DNA from 2 places in the Simplicispira sedimenti genome. Region 2 is predicted to be linked to the other one. Evidence: riboswitches for the same ligand, from Rfam matches in the RefSeq annotation. Region 2 holds a riboswitch; the other holds the start of a gene.
The links. Region 2 has a riboswitch for glycine ahead of gcvT (glycine cleavage system aminomethyltransferase GcvT). Riboswitches for the same ligand answer to the same signal wherever they lie in the genome.

Region 1 (4,595 bases), on a different contig from region 2:
CCGCCAGGCCTTCGGGCAGGAGCCCGAGGCGCTGTTCGCGCAGTTCGAGCCCACTGCCTTCGCCGCCGCCAGCCTGGGCCAGGTGCACCGCGCACAGTTGCCTGGCGAGGGCCTGGTGGCCGTGAAGGTGCAGTACCCCGGCATCGCCGCCACCATCGCCAGCGACATGCAACTGGCGCGCGCGGCACTGCGTGCACTGGCCCACACCGATCTGCCGTTGCCCACCGATCCGGTGATGGACAGCGTGATGGACGAGATCGAGGCCACGCTGCTGCGCGAGGTGGACTACCTGCAGGAGGCCGAGCAACTGCAATGGTTCGCCGAACATGCCGCGCTGCCCGGCGTGGCGATGGCGCGGCCCCTCCTGTCGCACACCAGGGCCCAGGTGCTCACGCAGCAGTACCTGCCGGGGCTGCACCTGGACGCCTGGCTGGCCACGCAGCCGCAGCAGGCGCTGCGCGACCGGGCCGGCCAGCACCTGTGGGACTGGTTCATGCACTGCATCTTCGGGCTCGGCCGGGTGCATGCCGACCCGCACCCCGGCAACTTCCTGTTCGCCGCCGATGGCACGGTGGGCGTGCTCGACTTCGGCTGCACGCGGGAGCTCTCGGAAGGCTTTCGGACACAGATGACACGCGCCTGGTCGGCGCTGCTGCGCCCCGCCGCCGACCCGCAGCGTGACGCCCTGGTGCTGCAGGCCTACCAGGCGCTGGGGCTGGCCGGGCCCGACCTGGCACTGGCAACCTACAGCGCCGAGCTGGCCCCGGCCTTGGCCGACATGCAGGCCTGGCAGCTGGAGCCCTTCACCCAGGCCGTCTTCGATTTCAGCACCAAGCAGCCGCCCCCCATCACGCCCCCGGAGCACCAGCGCGTGCTGGGGCGCCATCTGGCGCAGGTGCCGGGCGAGATGCCCGCGTTCGATCGCATGTGGATGGGCCTGATGCACCTGCTCACCCGGCTCGGGGCACGGGTGCACACCCGCGCCGCTGGTATTCCTGAAACCGCCATTGAAAGCTCCTTGCCATGAACAACCCGCTCCTCCTGGCAGCCGCAGGCCTCGCCCTGGTCGGCCTGATCCATTCCGTGCTTGGCGAAGTCCTGGTCTTTCGCACGCTGCGCACACACGGGCTTGTTCCCACGGCCGGGTACCCGGTTTTGCGCGAGCGGCAGGTGCGCATCCTGTGGGCTTCCTGGCATCTGGTGACCGTGCTGGGCTGGGCCCTGAGCGCACTGCTCTGGCGCCTGGGGAGCGGCCCCTGGGAGCAGGATCTTGCGGCATGGGTCGCCCACACCACTACGCTCGCCCTTCCGGCCTGCGCGCTGCTGGTGGGCTTCGCCACCAAGGGCAGGCACCCGGCCTGGTGTGCCTTGCTGGTGGTCAGTGCCCTGGTGGGCTGGCGCTGACGCTGTGTGCGAAATATCACGGCAACGCCGCCCAATAGCGTTTCGGGAAACATGCCTACACAACTCTTCGCCGGACAGCTACATTGGCTTTACGCAATTCCCGCACGATAGAGCTTCCGGTTCCGCAAGGAATCACTTGTGAGGAGACCCCCATGGCACGCACCACCCTCGCCGCGGCATCCATCGCCCTGCTGGCGCTTTGCGCATTCACGGCCCCCGCGCAGGCCCGCACCACGGCCACCATCGTCATCCAGACGGCCCCGCCGCCACCGCGCTACGAGGTAATGCCGCCCCCCCGACGCAACATGGTCTGGGTGCCCGGCCACTGGGAGTGGCGCGGCCACCATCATGTGTGGGTAGAAGGCTATTGGATCAAGGCACGCCCCGGCTACCGCTACCGTGCGCCCGAGTGGGTGGAACGCGGCGGCCAGTGGCACATGCAACCGGGCGGCTGGGATCGCGACCATGACGGCATCCCCAACCGCTACGACCCGACGCCCGATGGCCGCCCCATGCCCCACCGCCCCTACGCGGACCGTGACCGCGACGGTGTACCCGACCATCGGGATCGGGACCGTGATGGCGACGGTATTTCCAACCGCCATGACCCGACGCCCGATGGCCGAGGCCGCCCCCGCGGTGACAGGGATCGCGATGGCGTGCCGAACCGCTATGACCGCGACCGCGATGGCGACGGCATCTCCAACCGCCACGACCCGACACCCGACGGCCGGGGCCGAGGCCATCCCCGTGGCGACCGGGACCGCGATGGCGTGCCCAACCGCTACGATCGGCAGCCGGGCAATCCCTACCGCAACTGACGCCTTGCGCGACGCGCGCGGCCGATGCCCCATAAGCATCTGTTGTGATGCATTAGCCAGCACGCGCGCCTAGAATGGCCCATGCAGGAGAGCAGGCGGCCCATGCCGCCTCACCGAAGGCGCAAACTCCCATACACGCTCAGGTTCCGTACTGCACCATCATCAAAGCCGTCTGGAGAGCCGCCACAGCCGTGGCGCACCGAAGGAGCAAGCCCCGTGCCGCGTTGGCACGGCGTGAATCTCTCAGGTAACAAGGACAGGGGGAGCGGCAGCTTGGCAGACGCGCCAACTGCACGCTATCAAAAATATAGCTGCTCGCGCACGCCTGACAAGCGCCAGAACCTTAAAAGGCTCTCAAAATGCGCGTGATCGTCCTCGGCGCCGGCTTGCTCGGCGTGACCTCGGCCTACTACCTCCAGCAACAGGGTCACGAAGTGACCGTCATCGACCGCCAGGCCACGCCGGGCGCGGAAACCAGTTTCGCCAACGGCGGCCAGATCTCGGTCAGCCACGCCGAGCCCTGGGCCAACCCGAGCGCACCGCTCAAGGTGCTGCAGTGGCTGGGCCAGGAGGACGCACCTCTGCTGTTCCGCCTGCGTGCCGATATGCGCCAGTGGCTCTGGGGGCTGTCCTTCCTGCGCAACTGCACGCCCGAGCGCACGCGCCACAACATCCGGCAGATCGTCAGCCTGGGCACCTACAGCCGCAGCGCGCTGCAGCAGTTGCGCCGCGACACCGGCATCCAGTACGACCAGCGCACGCAGGGCATCCTGCATTTCTATACCGACCCCAAGGAATTCGACGGCGCGCTCGGCCCGGCCGAACAGATGCGCCAGCTGGGCTGCGAGCGCCAGGTCATCAGCGCCGACGAGGCGGTGCGCATCGAACCTGCGCTGCGCCACATCCGCCCGCAACTGGCGGGGGCCACCTACACGGCCGAGGACGAATCGGGCGATGCCAACCTGTTCGTGCGCGAGCTGGCCAAGCTCTGCAAGCAGGCCGGCGTGCGTTTCCAGATGGGCGCGCACATCACGGCGCTGCGCACGGCGGGCGGCGAAATCGACCATGTGGAGCTGACCAACGCCGAGGGGCGCTTTGAGCGCATGCGCGGCGACGCCTATGTGCTCGCCATGGGCTCGTTCAGCCCGCTGTTGGCCCAGCCGCTGGGCATCCGCCTGCCCATCTACCCGGCCAAGGGCTATTCGGTCACGCTGCCGGTGAAGGATGCGCGCCTGGCGCACCAGGTGAGCCTGACGGACGACGAGTACAAGCTGGTGTTCTCGCGCTACACCAGCGCACAAGGCGACCGCCTGCGCATTGCCGGCACGGCCGAACTCAACGGTTACGACCGCAACCTGAACCAGGTACGCTGCGAGGCCATCGTGCGCCGCGTCGAGCAGCTCTTCCCCGGCGCGGGCGATACCACGCGGGCCGAGTTCTGGACCGGCCTGCGCCCTGCCACGCCCAGCAATGTGCCACTGATCGGCCGCACCCAGCTGCCCAACCTGTTCCTCAACACCGGGCACGGCACGCTGGGCTGGACGCATTCCTGCGGCTCGGGCAAGGCGCTGGCCGACATCGTGAGCGGTCGCGTGCCCGAGGTGGATTTCGCCTTCACCGGCATGCCGCAAACGCCCCAGCCCCGGTTGCTGCCTGCGGTCTGATCCCGCAGCGCCGCACGCCGCCGTTCAGCCACTCACCCCATGGTCGTGGCTGCGGCGGAAGGCAGGCGCAGTTGGGTGCGCAAGAAGCGTTCGCACTCCGCGGCGGGCAGCGGGCGACTGCAGAGGTAGCCCTGGATTTCATCGCAGCCCTGCGCCTGCAGGAAACGCCGCTGGTCCTCGGTCTCCACGCCTTCGGCAATCGTTTGCAGCCCCAGGCTGGACGCCATGTGGATGATGGCGCTGACCAGGGCCTTGTCCTCGGCATCGACGCTGATGTCGCGCACGAAAGACTGGTCGATCTTGAGCTTGTACACCTGGAAGCGCTTGAGGTAGCTCAGCGACGAATACCCCGTGCCGAAGTCGTCGATGGACATGCGCACGCCGCGCGCATGCAGGTCAGCCATGATCTCCACGGCGCGCTCGGGATCGTCGCTGGCCACGCCCTCGGTCAGCTCCAGCTCCAGGCAGGCCGGATCGACCCCCGCCTCGCTCAGCACCTGGCTGACCAGGCCGGGCAGATCCGGGTGCCTGAACTGCACGGCAGAAATGTTGACGGACATGGTCAGCGCAGGCAGGCCGGCATCCCGCCAGCGCGCCACTTGCGCCACGGCCGTGCGCAGCACCCATTCGCCGACAGGAACGATCAGCCCGGTTTTTTCGGCGAGGGGAATGAACTCGGCCGGAGACACCATGCCCCATTCGGGGT
Region 2 (4,595 bases):
TGCCGGTGAGGTCGCACACCATGGTCTGGAAGTTGACCAGCGCCTCCATGCGGCCCTGCGAGATTTCGGCCTGGTAGGGCGTGTAGGCCGTGTACCAGGCGGGGTTCTCCAGGATGTTGCGCAGGATCACGCCGGGCGTGTGCGTGCCGTAGTAGCCCTGGCCGATGAAGCTCTTGAGCAGCTTGTTCTTGGAGGCGATCGCCTTGAGCTCGGCCAGCGCGGCGTTCTCGGTGGCCGGGGCCGGCAGGTCCATGGCCTGGCCGCGCGCGATGGAGCGCGGCACGATGCCGTCGATGAGGGCGCGGCGCGAGGCCTCGCCGATCACCGACAGCATGTGCGCTTCGTCGGCCGCGTCGATGCCGATGTGGCGGGGCAGGAACTCGGTGGTGTTTTCGAGTGCGGACAAGGGCAGGGCGGCGGGCATCTGCATGGCGGAACCAGTCTGGAGTGCTATTGAAATAGGAGCTGCTTGCGCCCGAATTCAGGCGGATTCAAATATTTTTGTATCTGAATGCGCCTGAATGCGTGCGCTGGCTGCTATGGTTTTTAAAGCCGGTGCGCTCAGGCGCTGGCAGAGAAGCTCGAATACGCGGTCTCGTCCATCAGGCCGTCGAGCTGGGCGGGCTCGGACAGCTTGACCTTGAAGAACCAGCCCGCGCCCAGCGGGTCGGAGTTGGCCAGCGACGGGTCGGCGCGCAGTGCCTCGTTCACTTCCACCACCTCGCCCGAAACGGGCATGTACACATCGGCAGCAGCCTTCACGGACTCGACCACACCGGCCACGTCGCCCTGGGCAAACGTGGTGCCCACGGCGGGCAAGTCCACGAACACCACGTCACCCAGGGCGTCCTGGGCGTGCAGCGTGATGCCGACCACGGCAGCGTTGGCATCAGCGGCGTTGATCCACTCGTGGTCTTTGGAATATTTGATGGTCATGGGAAAAGCTCCTGAAAGATGAAGGGAATCCGGAATGTAGCCTGCGCCAGGGGCGTTAGCCGCGGTAGTAGCGCGTGGGCACGAAGGGGGTGGCGCAGACCTCCATGGGCACGGCCTTGCTGCGCACGATGGCGTTGACGCGCGTGCCAACGGCGGCATGCTGGGCGTCCACATAGGCCAGGGCAATGGGTTTGTCGAAGCTCGGGCCGAGCAGGCCGCTGGTGACCTCGCCGATCTTCTGGCCGCCTTCGCTCTGCAGTTCGGTGTGCTCGCGCACGGGCACGCGCTCCAGGGCCACGAGGCCGACACGCTTGCGTGCCACGCTGGCGGGGTTGTCGAGCTGGGCCAGCACCTTGTCGGCACCGGGGAAGCCGCCGGCGCGCGCGCCGCCGGTGCGGCGCACCTTTTGCATGGCCCAGTTCAGCGCGGCCTCCACGGGCGTGGTGGTGGTGTCGATGTCGTTGCCGTAGAGGCACAGGCCGGCCTCCAGGCGCAGCGAGTTGCGTGCGCCCAGCCCGATGGGCTTGACCTCCGGTTGGGCCAGCAGCGCGCGCGCCAGGGTGTCGGCCTGCGCGGCGGGCACGGAGATCTCGAAGCCGTCTTCGCCGGTGTAGCCGCTGCGCGTAACGAAGCAGTCGCAGCCCGCGATCGTGAACTGGCCGCCGGTCATGAACACCAGCTTTTCCACGCCGGGCGCCAGGCGTGCCAGGGCCGTGGCGGCCTGCGGGCCCTGCAGGGCGAGCAGGGCATGGTCGGGCAGCGGAACCACCTGGCAGCGCTGGCCGATGCGCGCCTGGATGTGGGCGATGTCGCCCACCTTGCAGGCGCCGTTGACGATGACGAACAGCTCGTCCTGCGCCATGCGGAAGAACATCAGGTCGTCGATGATGCCGCCCTCGTCGTTCAGCAGCAGGCCGTAGCGCTGTTTGCCCACGGGCAGGTCGATCACGTCCACGGGCATCAGGCTTTCAAATGCGGCGGCGGCATCGGGGCCGACCAGGCGCAGCTGGCCCATGTGCGACACATCGAACAGGCCTGCGGCCTGGCGGGTGTGCAGGTGCTCGGCCATGAGCCCTGCGGGGTACTGCACGGGCATGGAGTAACCGGCGAACGGCACCATGCGGGCGCCCAGTTCGATGTGCAGCGCGTTGAGGGGCGTGGTGAGCAGGGGGGCGGCGGCAGGTGCGGACATAAGAACTCCAGGGCAAATGGGGGCCGTGGCACCAATGCCACGGGATTTGCCCTGCTGTCCGCTTTACCTGAGAGATTCACCGCTGCGCCCTGGCTGGCCCGCGCGGCTTGCTCCTTCGGTGGGTGGCCTGTGCGTTGCGCGCGGCCACCTCTCTCCAGCAAGGGAACGCCCGCATCCCTGCGGGCGGTTGCCAGTCCTTTTGCCTGAGCGTTCGGCGGGTGCCTGCGCCTTCGGCGGTGCTGCTCGCGGGTGGCGGAGCACTCTCTCCTGACGAAGGCGCGATTCTACCTGCAATGCCCGCCGCACCGCAGGGATTTTTGTCTGCGTCGGCCCCGGTGCAGGCCCCCAAAAGCAAGCGCCCCGACTGGCGGTAACCAGCCGGGGCCTTGGCATTTCATGCGTTCCGGTAAGAGCGCCTTGATGCAGCAAAGTATGCCAGGGGGTTGGCAGGCAAATTTGCTTTGTTTCCAGTAAATAGCCTTTGTTACAGCAAAATTTGCTCTCATGGCGTTGTGTGCAGAATAATCCGTGGCATGGACCGACTCGACAAAAAAATCCTCGCCGTACTGCAGGCCAACGCCCGCGCCAGCCTGCAAGAGATTGGCCAGGCCGTGGGCCTGAGCCCATCGCCCTGCTGGAGCCGCATCAAGAAGATGGAGGAGTCCGGGGTGATCGAGGGCTACACCGTGCGCCTCAACCCCCAGGCGCTGGATCTGGCCGACACCGTGCTGGTGCAGGTCACGCTCGACAGCCATTCCGACAACACGCTGGAGAAATTCGGCGAAACGCTGGCCAGCATTCCCGAGGTGATCGAGGCGCACCTGGTGTCGGGCGACTACGACTATCTGCTGCGTGTGGTGGTCAAGGACACGCGCGACTATGAGCGCCTGCTGCGCGAGAAGCTCTACAAGATCAAGGGCATTCGCCACAGCCGTTCCAGCTTTGTGCTGCGCACGCTGAAAAAAGCGGATCTGCCGTTGTCCGCTGTTTGAAATTCCAATAAAAAGGGCCTGCAACGCAGGCCCCTTCAGCGCGAAGCGCTATGGTTTTTGATTACATGCCCGAGTAATTCGGCCCCCCGCCCCCCTCGGGCGTGACCCACACGATGTTCTGCGTCGGGTCCTTGATGTCGCAGGTCTTGCAGTGCACGCAGTTCTGCGCGTTGATCTGCAGGCGCTTGTCGCTGCCTTCGCCCACAAACTCGTACACCCCGGCCGGGCAGTAGCGTGCCTCGGGGCCTGCGTATTGGGCCAGGTTGATCTTCACCGGCACGCTGGCGTCCTTGAGCGTCAGGTGCGCCGGTTGGTTCTCTTCGTGGTTGGTGTTGCTGATGAACACGCTGCTCAAGCGGTCGAAGGTCAGCTTGCCGTCGGGCTTGGGGTACTCGATGGGCTTGCACTCGCTGGCGGGCTTGAGGTACTGGTGGTCGGCCTTGTCACGGTGCAGCGTCCAGGGCATGTGCCCGCGCAGCACGAACTGCTCGAAGCCGTTCATCAGCGTGGCGGTGGTCAGGCCGTACTTGAACCAGTTCTTGAAATTGCGGTCCTTGTTCAGCTCGGTGTAGAGCCAGCTTTCCTCGAAGGCCTTGGGGTAGGCGCTGAGTTCGTCGTGCTGGCGCCCAGCCGTGACGGCCTCGTAGGCGGCTTCGCCTGCGAGCATGCCGGTCTTGATGGCAGCGTGGCTGCCCTTGATGCGGCTGACATTGAGGTAGCCCGCGTCGCAGCCGATGAGCGCGCCGCCGGGGAACACGGTCTTGGGCAGGGAGTTCAGGCCGCTGGCGTTGATGGCGCGCGCGCCATAGGACAGGCGCTTGGCGGTGACTTCGCCCTGCTCGTTCTCGAAGTAGTAGCGGATGTTGGGGTGGGTCTTCCAGCGCTGGAATTCCTCGAACGGGCTCAGGTAGGGGTTGGTGTAGCCCAGGCCGGTGACGAAGCCCACGGCCACCTTGTTGCCTTCCAGGTGGTACAGGAAGGCGCCGCCGTAGGTGTCGTTCTCCATGGGCCAGCCGGCGGTGTGCATCACAAAGCCGGGCTGGTGTTTCTTGGGGTCGATTTCCCACAGTTCCTTGATGCCGATGCCAAAGCTCTGCGGGTCGCGCCCTGCGTCGAGCTGGTACTTGGCGATGACTTGTTTGCCCAGGTGGCCGCGTGCGCCTTCGGCAAAGATGGTGTATTTGCCCAGCAGTTCCATGCCGAGCTGGAAGTTGTCGGTGGGCTCGCCGTCCTTGCCGATGCCCATATTGCCGGTGGCCACGCCCTTGACGGAACCGTCATCGTTGTAGAGCACTTCGGCGGCGGTGAAGCCGGGGAAGATTTCCACGCCCAGGGCCTCGGCCTGTTCGCCCAGCCACTTGGTGACCGCGCCCAGGCTGACGATGTAGTTGCCGTGGTTGTGCGCAAACGGCGGCAGGAACATGTTGGGCACGCGAAAGGCCGAGCGCTCGCTCAAAAAGCTGTAGGCGTCGTCG

Region 1: linked by a shared signal. The riboswitch ahead of MJ602_RS08340 (D-amino acid dehydrogenase) and the one ahead of gcvT (glycine cleavage system aminomethyltransferase GcvT) in region 2 are both predicted to bind glycine.

Annotation. Positions count from the first base shown of each region.
Region 1 covers NZ_JAKVIJ010000006.1:79,081-83,675, forward strand. Annotated here, with positions in the region: gene MJ602_RS08325 (ABC1 kinase family protein) at 1-1,027, shown strand, start outside; gene MJ602_RS08330 (hypothetical protein) at 1,024-1,404, shown strand; gene MJ602_RS08335 (YXWGXW repeat-containing protein) at 1,557-2,225, shown strand; glycine riboswitch at 2,388-2,495, shown strand; gene MJ602_RS08340 (D-amino acid dehydrogenase) at 2,585-3,889, shown strand; gene MJ602_RS08345 (EAL domain-containing protein) at 3,922-4,595, opposite strand, start outside.
Region 2 covers NZ_JAKVIJ010000016.1:3,996-8,590, forward strand. Annotated here, with positions in the region: gene gcvP (aminomethyl-transferring glycine dehydrogenase) at 1-430, opposite strand, end outside; gene gcvH (glycine cleavage system protein GcvH) at 562-936, opposite strand; gene gcvT (glycine cleavage system aminomethyltransferase GcvT) at 992-2,128, opposite strand; glycine riboswitch at 2,173-2,296, opposite strand; glycine riboswitch at 2,310-2,408, opposite strand; gene MJ602_RS15195 (Lrp/AsnC family transcriptional regulator) at 2,662-3,120, shown strand; gene MJ602_RS15200 (electron transfer flavoprotein-ubiquinone oxidoreductase) at 3,182-4,595, opposite strand, start outside.